3 regions of the Streptomyces antibioticus genome follow, and region 2 is predicted to be linked to each of the others. Evidence: riboswitches for the same ligand, from Rfam matches in the RefSeq annotation. Region 2 holds a riboswitch; each other region holds the start of a gene.
The links. Region 2 has a riboswitch for cyclic di-AMP ahead of AFM16_RS22950 (transglycosylase SLT domain-containing protein). Riboswitches for the same ligand answer to the same signal wherever they lie in the genome.
Positions count from the first base shown of each region.

Region 1: another riboswitch for cyclic di-AMP. It lies ahead of AFM16_RS18865 (M23 family metallopeptidase); the one in region 2 lies ahead of AFM16_RS22950 (transglycosylase SLT domain-containing protein).
Region 3: another riboswitch for cyclic di-AMP. It lies ahead of AFM16_RS23960 (C40 family peptidase); the one in region 2 lies ahead of AFM16_RS22950 (transglycosylase SLT domain-containing protein).

Region 1 covers NZ_CM007717.1:4,203,540-4,208,411, reverse strand. The annotation lists gene AFM16_RS18885 (GTP cyclohydrolase II) at 1-472, opposite strand, end outside; gene AFM16_RS18880 (MarR family winged helix-turn-helix transcriptional regulator) at 592-1,116, opposite strand; gene AFM16_RS18875 (dihydrofolate reductase family protein) at 1,200-2,330, shown strand; tRNA gene AFM16_RS18870 (tRNA-Met) at 2,378-2,451, shown strand; cyclic di-AMP (ydaO/yuaA leader) riboswitch at 2,765-2,931, shown strand; gene AFM16_RS18865 (M23 family metallopeptidase) at 2,941-3,996, shown strand; gene AFM16_RS18860 (aldo/keto reductase) at 4,091-4,872, shown strand, end outside.
Region 2 covers NZ_CM007717.1:5,054,465-5,059,336, reverse strand. The annotation lists gene AFM16_RS22960 (LolA family protein) at 1-638, opposite strand, end outside; gene AFM16_RS22955 (polyprenyl synthetase family protein) at 934-1,944, opposite strand; cyclic di-AMP (ydaO/yuaA leader) riboswitch at 2,479-2,687, shown strand; gene AFM16_RS22950 (transglycosylase SLT domain-containing protein) at 2,691-3,176, shown strand; gene AFM16_RS22945 (HAD family hydrolase) at 3,206-4,030, opposite strand; gene AFM16_RS22940 (GNAT family N-acetyltransferase) at 4,320-4,872, shown strand, end outside.
Region 3 covers NZ_CM007717.1:5,249,081-5,253,952, reverse strand. The annotation lists gene AFM16_RS23970 (M23 family metallopeptidase) at 1-181, shown strand, start outside; gene pcrA (DNA helicase PcrA) at 242-2,740, opposite strand; cyclic di-AMP (ydaO/yuaA leader) riboswitch at 2,986-3,155, shown strand; gene AFM16_RS23960 (C40 family peptidase) at 3,164-4,348, shown strand; gene AFM16_RS23955 (tellurite resistance/C4-dicarboxylate transporter family protein) at 4,481-4,872, shown strand, end outside.

The DNA.
Region 1 (4,872 bases), 850 kb from region 2:
TCTGGGCGGCGGCCGTGTAGTCGCGGTCGTCCTCGGGGAGGCCGAGGGCGGCGTTCGCCTCGTAGGTGTCGAGGCCCTGGTCCTGGAGGGCGTACGCGTCGAGCTTGTTGTAGAGGCCGATGCCGCGGCCCTCCTGGCGGAGGTAGAGCAGGACGCCGCCGGTACGGGCGATGCGCTCGACGGCCTCGCGGAGCTGGGGTCCGCAGTCGCAGCGGGCGGAACCGAAGACGTCACCGGTCAGGCACTCGGAGTGCAGCCGGACCAGCGGGACCCCGCCGCCCGCGCCGACCTCGCCGCCCGCGCCGAGGTCTGGCTCGCCGAGGTCCGGCTCGCCGAGGACCACGGCGATGTGTTCCCGGCCGTCGGCCAGACCGTGGAAGGTGACCAGTTCGGCGTCGACGGAGTAGCCGTCCGGGAAGCGGAGCGGTACCCGGACGCGGGCGCGCTGGGTGGCGGCGGGGGTGTCGGGCATGCGGGTCTCCCGGGTCCGGTGGGCCATCGAGGCGGCGTACTGCTTCAGATTTGAAGCAGATCGACGAAACGCGACCCTACCCCATGCTTTAAAGTTGAAGCAACCAGTTCCGGGGCGCCTCAGGCGGTGCCCGAGCAGGGCGACGAGCGTCTGCGCCAGGGCAGTTCCTCCGGCGGCCCGGCGTCCCCGTCGCTCTCCTGGAGCCCGCGCGCGACCTGCGTGAAGATCTCCTCCAGTTGTCCCACCTGCTCCGGGGTGAGCCGGTCGAAGAGGGTGGCCCGGACCGTCTCGACATGGCCGGGCGCCGCGTTCTCCAGGACCGTCATGCCCTCGTCCGTCAGGACGGCGACGCTGCCGCGCTTGTCCCAGGGGCAGTCCTCGCGCCGCACCAGCCCGTCCTTCTCCAGCCGGGTCACCGCGTACGTCAGCCTGCTGCGGGTGATCTTCAGCCGCTCGGCGAGATCGGTCATCCGCAGCCGCCGCTCCGCCGTCTCGGACAGGTGCGCCAGGATGGAGTAGTACAGGTGGGGCATGCCGGCCTCCTGCTGGAGCTGCCGGTCGATCGCGTCCTCCAGGAGGAGATAGCCGGCCATGTACGCGCGCCAGGCGCGCTGCTCCTCGGGCGTGAGCCAGCGGGTCGTCATGCCCCCAGTGTAGGTTTGTTTCAAACTTGAACCAAGATCCCCCGGCCCCGCACCTTCCGTCGTCTCCCAGGAGAACCGCGCCGATGCCGTACCCGTACGTCCTGCTGTCCGCCGCCGTCTCCCTCGACGGCTTCCTGGACGACACCACCTCCGAGCGCCTGCTCCTGTCCAGCCCCGCCGACTTCGACCGGGTCGACGCCGTACGGGCCTCGGTCGACGCGATCCTGATCGGCGCCGGCACCATCCGCGCCGACAACCCCCGGCTGCTGGTGAACTCCCCCGACCGCCGCGCCGCCCGGCTCGCGGAGGGCCGGCCGGAGTACCCCCTCAAGGTCACCGTCAGCGGCTCCGGCGAGCTGGACCCGGAGGCCCGCTTCTGGCACAGCGGCGGCGAGAAAGTCGTCTATACGACGGAGAAGGGCGCGGCACGGGCCCGCGCGCTCGGCATCGCGGCGGACGTCGTCCCCCTCGGCGCCGAGCTGGACTGGCGGCGCCTCCTCACCCATCTGCACGACGAGCGCGGGGTGCGCCGGCTGATGGTCGAGGGCGGTGGCACCGTCCACAGCCAGCTCCTCCAGCAGGGCCTCGCCGACGAACTCCAGCTCGTCCTCGCCCCCCTCTTCGTGGGCGACCCGGACGCGCCCCGGCTCTTCGGCCCCGGCGCCTACCAGGGCGGACGCCTCCGGCTGACCGAGACGCGGCGGATCGAGGACGTCGTCCTCATGCGCTACGAGCCCACCGCCCCCGGCACCGGTGACCTCCCCGCCGCGGCCGACCGGCACTGGCTCGCCCTCGCCTGCGAGCTGGCCACGCAGTGCCCGCCGTCGGACACGGCGTTCAGCGTGGGCGCGGTGGTCGTGGCCGCCGACGGGACCGAGCTGGCCCGCGGCCACTCCCGCGAGGGCGACGACCTCCAGGCGCACGCCGAGGAGGCGGCCCTCGCCAAGCTCGACCCCGCCGACCCGCGGCTGGCCGGCGCCACCGTCTACAGCAGCCTCGAACCCTGCGCCGTCCGCGCCTCCCGGCCCACGCCGTGCGCCCGGCTCGTCCTGGACGCGGGGGTGCGCCGGGTCGTCACGGCCTGGCGGGAGCCGGACACCTTCGTGAAGAACGCGGACGGCAGCGGCCTGCTGGCGGCCCACGGCGTCGACGTCGTCGTCCTCCCGGAGTACGCGGAACGGGCCCAGAAGCCCAACCGGCACCTGCCCGGATAACCGATGTGCTTTCCACCCCCGGGATGGCGTAGAGTGGTGTTCATCGACGCGGGGTGGAGCAGCTCGGTAGCTCGCTGGGCTCATAACCCAGAGGTCGCAGGTTCAAATCCTGTCCCCGCTACTGAAGGCCGAGGGCCGGAATCCGAGAGGGTTCCGGCCCTCGGTGCGTTCCGCGTCCATGTGCGGCTACCACCGGTGACCGGCCGTGCGCTCTGCGCATAACAAGTGAGTCACCATCAAAACGGGGATGACTACTGAACGGTTCCCGGGGTAGGGGCGGCGCCGGTCAACTCGCCCGTTTTTCATCGTTCATGGCCTGAAAGTCCAGGCCAGAAATGTTGTTGATCAAGGGGAACAGCTTGGAATAGCGCCCCCGGGTCTATTAACGTTCGATAACGCAGCGCGGTCGTCCCAGCCGTCACAAGCGACGGCTCCGTGCGCACGCGCCGAATCCCGCAAGGGAACCGGGGAACCACCACCTTGGGGTGAATCGCACGGCAGCCGCCCGTGAACTCGCAGAGTCACGAACGGTATACGCGCGTAGGAGACCTTCCCGCTCCGAACCCGTCAGCTAACCCGGTAGGCGGCGGAAGGAAAGGAGTGCGCCCGCGTGGTGTCCAACCGGCCTGCCCCCGAAGCCCCGTTCGTGCCGAGTCAGCGGTCCGCCGACACCTTCGTCTACGGCGGCGCGCGCACCGACGACGAGGGCCCCTGGGAGGAGTGGAACCCCACCGCGGAGTCCGTCCGCCCGGTCCGGGGCAAGCACCGGGTCGCCAAGCAGCGCGGCGGCGGAGGAGGGTTCGCCCGTAGCTCCACCGTGCTCGGCGTCGGCGTCATCGCCGCCGTCAGCGCCGGCGGGATGGCCAGCGCCAACACAGGCAAGGCCCCGGTCTCCATCTCCATGCCGGACCTGCCGAACGTCGGCTCGCTGATATCCGACGACGAGCCCGCCGAGGACACCGCCCCCACGCTCAGCAGCTTCGGCAGCGTGACCACCCCGCAGGCCGACGACACCGCCCCGCAGAGCGCCGCCGACGCCGGCGAGGCCCTGCGCAGCCGGATCATGGCCCAGGTCGAGTCGCAGCAGACGCAGGTCGAGACGCAGGCCCAGCTCGCCGCCGCGGAAGCCGCGGCCAAGGCCGAGGCCGACGCCGTCGCCAAGGCCGAGAAGGAGGCGGAGACCAAGGCCACCGCCGCCAAGGAGAAGGCCGAGGCGGAGGCCAAGGAGAAGGCCGAGGCCGCGCGCCTCGCCGAGCTGGCCACGCAGTACGCGCTGCCGACCTCCTCGTACACGATCACCTCGACCTTCGGTGAGGCCGGCGCCTACTGGTCCTCCGGCTACCACACCGGCCTGGACTTCGCCGCCCCCACGGGCACGCTGATCAAGGCCGTGCACAGCGGCACGATCACGTCGGCGGGCTGGGACGGCTCGTACGGCTACAAGACCGTGCTCACCCTCGACGACGGCACCGAGATCTGGTACGCCCACCAGTCGTCGATCAGCGTCAGCGTCGGCCAGAAGGTCGCGACCGGCGATGTCATCGGCCGCGTCGGCGCCACCGGCAACGTCACCGGCGCCCACCTCCACCTGGAGGTCCACCCGGGCGGCAGTGCGTCGGGCATCGACCCGGGGGCCTGGCTGCGGAGCAAGGGCCTCAACCCCTGAGGTTTCCCGGCTCGGACTGATCCGCCCGCCGCTTCACACGCTGTTCGCACGGCGGGCGGAATCGTCCCGGCACCGGTGACCGTTGGGAAGAGGCATGACTGCTCTTCGCAAGCTCGGCACCTCCGACCTCCAGGTCTTCCCGCTCGCCCTCGGCGGCAACGTCTTCGGCTGGACCGCCGACGAGACCGCCTCCTTCGCCGTCCTCGACGCCTACACCGCCGCCGGCGGCAACTTCCTCGACACCGCCGACTCCTACTCGGCGTGGATCGAGGGCAACAGCGGCGGCGAGTCCGAGACCCTGATCGGCCGCTGGATCGCCGCCCGCGGCAACCGCGACGACCTGGTGATCGCCACCAAGGTCAGCCAGCACCCGGACTTCCCCGGCCTGACCGCCGCCAACATCAAGGCCGCCGCCGACGCCTCCCTGCGCCGCCTCGGCACCGACCACATCGACCTGTACTACACCCACTTCGACAAGCCCGAGGTGCCGGTCGAGGAGATCGTCGGCGCGCTCGACGACCTGGTGCGGGCGGGCAAGGTGCGGTACACGGCCGCCTCCAACATCTCGCCCGAACGCCTCCGGGCGTCCCTGGAGTTCGCCGACCGCGAGGGCCTCGCCCGGTACGTGGCGCTCCAGCCCCACTACAACCTGGTCTCCCGCGACACCTACGAGGGCGCCCTCCAGGACCTCGCCGAGCGCTCGGGGCTCGCCGCCCTCCCCTACTCCGGGCTCGCCTCCGGCTTCCTCACCGGCAAGTACCGGCCGGGCGGTGCGACGGTGGACAGCGCGCGGGCGGGGAGGGCCGCCGGGCACCTGGAGACGGAGCGGGGCCGCCGGGTCCTTCTCGTGCTGGACGAGATCGCCCGCGAGCGCGG
Region 2 (4,872 bases):
CCTGCCACGTGGACCGTGCCGTCGACGGTCACCGACGTGGTGTCGTCGACCGCCTTGAGCGCCTCCTCGGTGAGGCCCTCGGGCGTGGCCGGAGGCTTCTCCCCCGCCTTTCCGCTCGCCTCGGTGGTGGAGTGGTAGACCTCGTTGGAGGCGCTGTCGTACCCCCACACGTCCTTGCCGTCGTGGATGACGCTGTACTCGGACGCGTCCTCCAGGAGGGAGAGCTTCTGGCGGTCCGGGCCGTCGGTGGCGACGCGCAGGGTGTGGGTGCCCGAGGCGAGTTCGGTGAGCTTGGCGGACGGGTCGGCGGACGATCCGTCGCCGCCGCCGGTGGCACCGGAGAGCAGTCCGCTCTCCAGCCCGCCGAGGTCGGGCAGGCCCAGGTCGGTGGTGATCTTCACGGTGCCGGACAACTGCTCGACGTCCGACGCGGCGATCTTGTCGATGAGCTGCTGTGCGGTGATCTTCGGCAGGTCGGGGTCGCCGGAGTCGGCGAGCGCCGGGACCAGCCCGATCGTCGCCGCCGCCACGCCCACCACGGTGACCGGGACGACGTACCGCACGGCCTTGCGCCGCCCGACGCGCAGGTCGTCTGCCTCCCCGGCGGTCGTGTTGTCGTCGGTTGCGTTCGGTGCCATGTGTGCCTTACCTCCGTCGTCGGCGGCGGCCGGTCTCTCACGTGCGAACGTCCCCACCCCGAGCCGCCATTCTCACCCGAATCGGTGAGGAGTGGTGTTTTCCGTGATGTCCATCTGACCAAATCGGCGCCGACGAAGCGTCACCCCGAGGACTCAACTCCGTGTACGCCTCCGGTATGACAACCGAGGGCGGTGGCCCGCCCGGACCCGTAGGGGTCGCGCGACGACGCACCAGGGACGGAAGCGGAGGGGGACCGCGGGAGAGGGGAACGGCGGTTCAGCCCCCGGTGGCGGTTCAGCCCGCCCGGTGCACCACCGCGTCGCACAGCTCCGTCAGCGCGGACTTCGCGTCGCACTCGGGGAGCGGGGCCAGTGCGGCGCGCGCCTCCTTGGCGTAGCGCACGGTGTCCCGGCGGGCCTGCTCCAGCGCCGGGTGGTCGCGCAGCGCGGCGACCGCCTCGGCGAGCCGGGCGTCGTCGCTGAGGTCGGAGTCGAGCAGCTCGCACAGCGCGACGTCCTCGGGGAGCCCCTGCCGGGCGGCGCGCTCCCGCAGCCGCAGCACCGGAAGCGTGGGCACGCCCTCGCGCAGGTCGGTGCCGGGCGTCTTGCCGGACTCGTGGGAGGCGGAGGCGATGTCCAGGACGTCGTCCGCCAACTGGAAGGCGACGCCGAGCCGCTCGCCGTACTGGGTGAGCACGTCGACGACCGTGTCGTCGGCGCCGGACATCATCGCGCCGAAGCGGCAGGAGACCGCGACCAGTGAGCCGGTCTTGCCGCCGAGCACGTCGAGGTAGTGCTCGACCGGGTCCCGTCCGTCGACCGGTCCCGCGGTCTCCAGGATCTGGCCCGTGACCAGCCGCTCGAACGCCTCGGCCTGGACCCGTACGGCCTCGGGGCCGAGGTCGGCCAGGATGTGCGAGGCCCGCGCGAAGAGGAAGTCGCCGGTGAGGACGGCGAGGGAGTTGCCCCAGCGGGCGTTGGCGCTGGGCACCCCGCGCCGCACGGCCGCCTCGTCCATGACGTCGTCGTGGTACAGGGTCGCCAGATGGGTCAGCTCGACCACCACGGCGGACGGCACGACCCCCGGCGCGTACGGGTCGCCGAAGCGCGCCGCGAGCATCACGAGCAGCGGGCGGAACCGCTTCCCGCCGGCCCGCAGGAGGTGCTGTGCGGCTTCCGTGATGAACGGAACCTCACTCTTGGTGGCCTCGAGCAAGCCTTCCTCGACAGCCGCCAGTCCGGCCTGGACATCGGCTTCCAGAGCCTGGTCCCGCACGCTCAGCCCGAACGGCTCGACGACGGTCACGAGGGGTCTCCTGTCTGCTGGTGTCTACGGGCGATTACGCGGTTTGTCGATAGGTCTCTGCGCTCACTCAAGTCAGCGTATCCGGTCACGTTTCGATCACCGATAGCCCCCACGTCCGCCCGGGCCCGAATGCACTCGCCCGGGAGGCGCCCTGGTCAGGGCGGGCGGTGTCGGATCCCGACCGATATGTTTCTGATCAGGCGATATGAAGAGACATTCACCGCAAATCCAAGGTGGGCAATACGGGGGAATGCGGAAGCCCGACAGGGCCGCGACCCTTTACGCAGAGCATGGGCTTATTGCCCGTTTCACCCCTCTTGTGGATGCCGGTGAGTTGGCTCACTCCCCCTGGTCCGGCCCCGCGGGGCGACACCCTGCGGGTACCCCCCGACTCCTCGTGCCACTCAGGCGAGTTGAGGCTTTGCGATCACAAAGGATCAAGCACCCCATAGAGCCCTGATCAAGGTCAATAGGCCCGAACTGTGAATTGGCCTCTTGTTCCGGACATGTGCTCTCGCATACGTTCCCGGCCTGTCGAGCGGAACGCCGAATCCTGCCGCCGCCCGGCACCCACCGAGAACTCATGGCAGGAGCGGGGGAACCAGGTAAGTCGCCCTACCGAAATGTCCACGAAAACGGACACAACGGTACGGCTCGGGGTGAAGTCGCGTCCGTCCGGACGCGGCCGGGCAGCTCCCGCCCGAACCCGACAGCTCACCTCGCAGGCGCCGGAGAGGAACCTCGTCATGCCCGCTGCCGCTCAGCACCGCCGTACCCGCCGCACCCGTATCGCCCGCACCCTCGCCGTGGCCGCCGCCGGCGCCGGTGTGCTCGCCCTGCCGCTCGTCGGCGCGACCACCGCGTCCGCCGCCACCTCGGCCGGCAACACGAGCACCACCGTCGCCGGGTACCCCAACAACCTGGACGGCTGGATCCGCGAATCGCTCGCGATCATGGCCGAGAAGCGCATCCCGGGCAGCTACAACGGCATCCACCGCAACATCATCCGCGAGTCGTCGGGCAACCCGGCCGCCATCAACCTGTGGGACTCCAACGCGGCCAAGGGCACCCCGTCCAAGGGCCTGCTCCAGGTGATCGACCCGACCTTCACCGCGTACCACGTGGCCGGGACCTCGTTCGACCCGTTCGACCCGGTCGCCAACATCACCGCCGCCTGCAACTACGCGGCCGCGCGCTACGGCTCGATCGACAACGTGTTCGGCGCGTACTGAGCCGAGCCGACCCCCGGATCGGGAGTCGGTCAGGGATAGAGACGTTCGAGGACGACGGCCACGCCGTCGTCCTCGTTCGACGTCGTCACCTCGTCGGCCAGCGCCTTCAGCTCCGGGTGCGCGTTGGCCATCGCCACCCCGTGCCCGGCCCACACGAACATCGGGATGTCGTTGGGCATGTCCCCGAAGGCGACGGTCTCCGCCGGGCCGACGCCGAGGTGCTCGGCGGCCAGCGCCAGGCCGGTCGCCTTGGTGATCCCGCACGGCTGGAGCTCCACCGTGCCGGGCCCGGACATGGTGACCGTGGCGAGCGAGCCCACCACCGAGCGGGCCGTCGCCGCCAACTCGTCGTCGGACAGGGCCGGATGGCGCAGCAGCACCTTGCTGATCGGCTCGCACCACAGGTCGTCCCGGGAGGCGACGCGCAGCGCCGGAAGGGTCGGGTGCGGCATCTCGTAGCCGGGCTCGATGAGGGTGAGCCCGTCGACGCCGTCCTGGTCGACGGCCGCGTACACCTGCCCGACCTCGGCCTCGATCTTGCCGAGCGCGGTCTCGGCCAACTCCCGGTCCAGGGTGACCGACCAGAGCAGTCGGTTCGCGCCGGCGTCGTACAACTGCGCGCCCTGGCCGCACACCGCGAGCCCCCTGCTGTGCAGGCGGTCGAGCAACGGCCTTACGCGGGGCGCCGGTCGGCCCGTCACGACCAGATGGCGTGCGCCGGCGGCCGCCACCCGCGCGAGCGCGTCGAGCGACCGGTCGGAGAAGGTGTCGTCGCCGCGGAGCAGCGTTCCGTCCAGGTCGGTGGCGATGAGGGAGTACGCGGTGCGCGCGGCATATGCGAGGGGTGCGGCCATGATCAGAGAATACGTATCCCGCACCCCTCGGACTCGACGCGAACCGGACGAGGGCGAAGTCCGGTCCGCTTCTGCCAACTCCCCTGCCACAGTTGACCGGAGACGCTCACGGTGCCGGTCGAAGGCCCCGGAACCGGTTTCGGCGCATCGTCGGGTACAGACCGGTTAAAGCCTTCTGCACCGGTTGGCAACAACATGCTCCGCTACCTACCGCACGCCCGGTGTGGAGCGGTACCGTCCAGGTGTCCAGGGGGGACTTGATCGGGGGGTCAGGTTGAGCAGTGGGCGCATTCGTGTGCTGAGTCCGAAGGATCTCGGCGAGGGGGAACGGGAACGATGGCGCGCCCTGCGGGCCGCCTCGACCGCGCCCCGCAACCCGTTCATGGAACCGGAGTTCACCGACGCCGTCGGCCGGGTACGGCCGCGCGCGCGGGTCGCGGTGGTGTACGAGGGGCGTGAGCCGGTCGGCTTCCTGCCCCATGAGCGCGGGCGCCTCGGCCGCGGCCAGGCCCTCGCCTACGGCGTCTCCGACGCACAGGGTGCCGTCCTGGCCCCCGGCCTCGGGCTGAACGCCGACGAACTGATGCGGGCCGCCTCCCTGTCCAGCTTCGCCTTCGACAACCTGGAGGCGGAACAGGGGCTGCTGGTGCCGCACGCGGCGGCCGAGTACACCGCCTATGTCATCGACGTCGAGAAGGGCTACGAGACGTACGAGTCCGTGCTGCGGGCCCAGTCGCCGAAGTTCCTCAAGACGACCCTCGCCAAGGAGCGCAGGCTCGGCCGGCAGGTCGGGGAGCTGCGGTTCGTGTTCGACGAACGCGATCCGGCGGCGCTGCGCACGC
Region 3 (4,872 bases), 190 kb from region 2:
CCACCTCTCCAGCTACCGCGTCGCCTCCGGTACGACGGTCAAGGCCGGCGATCCGGTCGCGTACTCCGGCAACTCCGGCAACTCCACCGGCCCGCACCTGCACTTCGAGGTCCGGCCGGCCGGCGGTTCGGCCATAGACCCGCTGTCGTGGCTGCGCAGCCACGGACTCGACCCGACGTAGGACTTCGACGCTTCGGTCCGGCCCCCGCTCCTTGTGGAGAGGGGGCCGTTCGCGTCGTCGTTACAGCTTCTCCACCGGCGCGTACCGCAGCAGCAGCCGCTTCGGCTTGGTGTCGCCGAAGTCGATCGTGGCCTCGGCGTTGGCGCCCGTGCCCTTCACCCCGACGACCGTGCCCAGTCCGAACTGGTCGTGGGTGACCCGGTCGCCGACGGCCAGCGCGACCACCGGCTTCTCCGCCGCGCCCCGGCGGGTCGCGAATCCGGACGCGCCGGAGGCCGAGGAGCGCGAGCGGGACGAGGACAGCGAGGCCGCGACCCCGGACACCGGCCCGGAGGACACCGGCGCGGCCGCGCCCGTCCGCTTCCAGTCCACGTGCGTCCCCGGGATCTCCTCCAGGAACCGGGAGGGCGGGTTGTACGACGGCTGGCCCCAGGCGCTGCGCAGGGCGGAGCGGGTGAGGTAGAGCCGCTCCCGCGCGCGGGTGATGCCGACGTAGGCCAGCCGGCGCTCCTCCTCCAGCTCCTTGGTCTGGCCGAGGGCGCGCATGTGCGGGAAGACGCCGTCCTCCATGCCGGTGAGGAAGACGACCGGGAACTCCAGGCCCTTGGCGGTGTGCAGGGTCATCAGGGTGATGACGCCCGAGCCGTCCTCGTCCTCGTCGGGGATCTGGTCGGAGTCGGCGACCAGCGCGACCCGCTCCAGGAAGGCGGCGAGCCCACCGGTCGCCGCGCCCCCTTCGGCCTCGGCGGTCTCCTGCTCGAACTCCAGGGCCACGGCAGCGAGTTCCTGGAGGTTCTCGATGCGGGTCTCGTCCTGCGGGTCGGTGGACGCCTGCAACTCGGCGAGATAGCCGGTGCGTTCGAGCACGGCCTCCAGGACGGTGGCGGGGCCGGCGCCGGACTCGACGATCGTGCGCAGCTCGTCCATCAGGACGTTGAACCGCTTCACGGCGTTGGTGGAGCGCGCGGCCATGCCGTACGCCTCGTCGACGCGCTTGAGCGCCTGCGGGAAGCTGATCTTCTCCCGCTGGGAGAGCGCGTCGATCATCGCCTCGGCGCGCTCGCCGATGCCGCGCTTGGGCACGTTGAGGATGCGGCGCAGCGGGACGGAGTCCTCCGGGTTGGCCAGGACCCGCAGATAGGCCAGGACGTCCCGGACCTCCTTGCGCTCGTAGAAGCGGACTCCGCCGACGACCTTGTAGGGCAGGCCGACGCGGATGAAGACCTCTTCGAAGACACGGGACTGGGCGTTGGTGCGGTAGAAGACCGCGACGTCACCGGCCTTGGCGTCGCCCGCGTCCGTGAGGCGGTCTATCTCGTCGGCGACGAACTGCGCCTCGTCGTGCTCGGTGTCGGCGACATAGCCGGTGATGCGCGCGCCCGCGCCCGCGTTGGTCCACAGGTTCTTGGGGCGGCGGGACTCGTTGCGCTCGATGACCGCGTTGGCGGCGGACAGGATGGTCTGCGTGGAGCGGTAGTTCTGCTCCAGCAGGATCGTCGTCGCGTCCGGGTAGTCCTCCTCGAACTGGAGGATGTTGCGGATCGTCGCGCCCCGGAAGGCGTAGATCGACTGGTCGGCGTCGCCCACGACGCACAGCTCGGCCGGCGGTACGTCGAACTCGTTCGGGGGGACGTCGACCGGGTGCTCGGAGGTGCCGACCAGCTCCCTGACCAGGGCGTACTGGGCGTGGTTGGTGTCCTGGTACTCGTCGACCAGGACGTGCCGGAAGCGGCGGCGGTAGTGCTCGGCGACATCGGGGAAGGCGCGCAGCAGATTGACCGTCGTCATGATCAGGTCGTCGAAGTCGAGGGCGTTCGCCTCGCGCAGCCGCGACTGGTACATGGCGTACGCCTGGGCGAGGGTCTTCTCGAAGCCGTCACCTGCCTGGGCCGCGAAGTCCTCCTCGTCGATCAGCTCGTTCTTCAGGTTGCTGATCTTGGCGCTGAAGGACTTCGGCGGGTAGCGCTTGGGGTCGAGGTCCAGATCGCGGCAGACGAGCGCCATCAGACGCTTGGAGTCGGCGGCGTCGTAGATCGAGAAGGAGGAGGTGAAGCCGAGCTTCTTCGACTCGCGGCGCAGGATCCGCACGCACGCGCTGTGGAACGTCATCACCCACATGGCGTTCGCGCGCGGGCCGACGAGCTGCTCGACGCGCTCCTTCATCTCGCCCGCGGCCTTGTTGGTGAAGGTGATCGCGAGGATCTGGCCCGGGTGGACCTGGCGCTCGGCGAGCAGGTGGGCGATGCGGTGGGTGAGCACGCGCGTCTTGCCGGAGCCGGCGCCGGCCACGATGAGCAGCGGGGTGCCGGCGTGCACGACGGCCGCGCGCTGGTTGTCGTTCAGCCCGTCCAGGAGGGCCGCCGCGTCCAGCACCGGGCGCGGGGCGCCGTCGCGGTAGTGGGCGTCCCGGTCCGGGGGCGTGTCGAACTTCCCGCCGAACAGATCGTCCGGAAGCTGCTCCGGAGAGTGATCGTCCTCGGGCGGCGGCGGGGGCTCCTCCTCATGGGCGCGGGGGCCCTGGAGGTCCGCCAGGAAGCTGTCGTCAAAGAGGCTGCTCATCGCTCTCCGAGTCTAGGGGGCGCCACTGACAACCGGTCCCGGTCCCCGAAACATCCCGCCACTCACCTTCCGGCGCGGCCTTATCACAACCCGTGATCGAACGAGGACCCTTTCCCTCAGGTCACGAAAATGTATCGGACATATCACCCATCAACCTTCACAAGGGCCTCACACGTTGGCTACCGTGCCGAACAGGCCGTACGACCTCCACCGGCGAACCTCGCCGGGCCGCGCGGCCTCCGCCGAGTCCGGCCACGCCCCCTTCCGTGCGGCGCCCGGAGCCGGGGACCCACCGAAACTCCGGGGTGAATCGGCCCGACTCCCCGTCCCGCGCGGGGACAGGCCGTAGGGCAACCCTTCCGAACCACCCGCCCGAACCCGACAGCTAACCCGGTAGGCGGACGATGGAAGGAGTCGCCTCCTTTGGCGTCGCAGCACCGCAAGCCACGGCGTGCCTCCGGTCCGCGCGTGGCGGGCATCCGCACACCCGCCCTCGCCACCGCCGCCCTCACGTCCGTGGCCCTGTTCTCCCAGTCGGCCGACGCCGCCCCCTCCTCGGACGACGGCACACCGAGCCTGGAGGAGGTCGAGAAGAAGGTCGGCGACCTCTACCGCCAGGCCGAGTCGGCGACCGAGAAGTACAACGCCGCCAAGGAGAGGACGACCACCCAGCGCAAGCGCGTCGCCGGTCTCCTCGACGACGTCGCCCGACGCACCCAGAACCTCAACGAGGCGCGCGAGGAGCTGGGTTCCTTCGCCGCCGCCCAGTACCGCACCGGAGCCGCCGCGCCGGACACGGCGGCCTTCCTGCTCGCCGACACCCCGCAGGACTACGTCGACCAGGCCCAGCTCATGGGGCGCCTGACCGAACGTCAGAAGGGCATGGTCGACGACTACGTTACCGAGCAGTCGACGACGATGCGGAAGCGCCGGGAGGCCGGTGAGAGTCTCGCCGCGCTCACCGACACCCAGCGCGAGCTGAAGACCGCCAAGGCGACGGTCCAGAAGAAGCTCGCCACCGCGCGCGAGCTGCTGTCCCGGCTGACCGCCCAGGAGCAGGCGCGACTGGCGGCGATCGAGCGGCAGCGCCAGGAGGAGGCCGCGCGCAAGGCGGCGGAACTGGCGCAGCGACAGGCGGCCGCCGCGCCGGCCACGGACACGGGCACGTCGTCCCCGTCCCCGTCCCCGTCTCCCTCCCCCTCGCCCTCGCCCTCGCCCTCGCCTTCGCCGTCCCAGAGCGGCGTGGTCTCCACCAAGGCCGAGAAGACACTCGCCTTCGCCCGCGCGCAGATCGGCAAGCCGTACGTCTGGGGCGCGACCGGCCCCGGCTCCTACGACTGCTCCGGCCTCACCCAGGCCGCCTGGAAGGCCGCAGGCGTCGCCCTGCCGCGCACCACCTACGACCAGGTGACCTTCGGCACCACCGTCTCCCTCACCGACGCCCGCCCCGGTGACCTGGTGTTCTTCTACGAGGGCGTCAGCCACGTCGGCATCTACACAGGCAACGGCATGATGATCCACGCCCCGAAGCCGGGCACGTACGTGCGCGAGGAGTCGGTCTACTACGACGGCGAGTCGGCGATCCACAGCGTGGTCCGGCCGGCCTGACGCACGCACACGCGCGTGGACCGCTTTCCGGTGGTACGCGTTTTCGGCGGTACGCGCGCGTATGCCGGTTTTTCGCCGCCCCCGCGCGCGTGCCCCCGCTGAAGGCGCCGCGCACTCCCTAGCATCGGCTCCATGCCCGGCTCCCCCTCCTCCGCGCCCTCCTCCGGTCCCGCCGGTCCCGCCCTTCGTGCCTGGTGGGCGGAGCGTCCCCCGGCGGCCGGGGCCGCCGTGATGGCGACCGGCATCCTGTCGATCGCCCTGCACCTGGCCGGCCACGAGGGCCTGTCGCGCGTGATGCTGGCGCTGGCCGGTATCGGCTGGGTGGGGCTGGCCGCGGACTTCGTCCTCCGGCTGGTGCGGGAGCGCGAGCGCTGGCTGACGGAGGCGTCGACGCCGGGCGGGCTGACCGCCGTGGCCGCCACGACCGTCCTCGGGACCCGGCTGTCGACCCTGGGCTGGCCGGTCCCGGCCGAGGCGCTGCTGGCGGTCGCGGCGGTCCTGTGGCCCGTGCTGCTGCTGCGCGT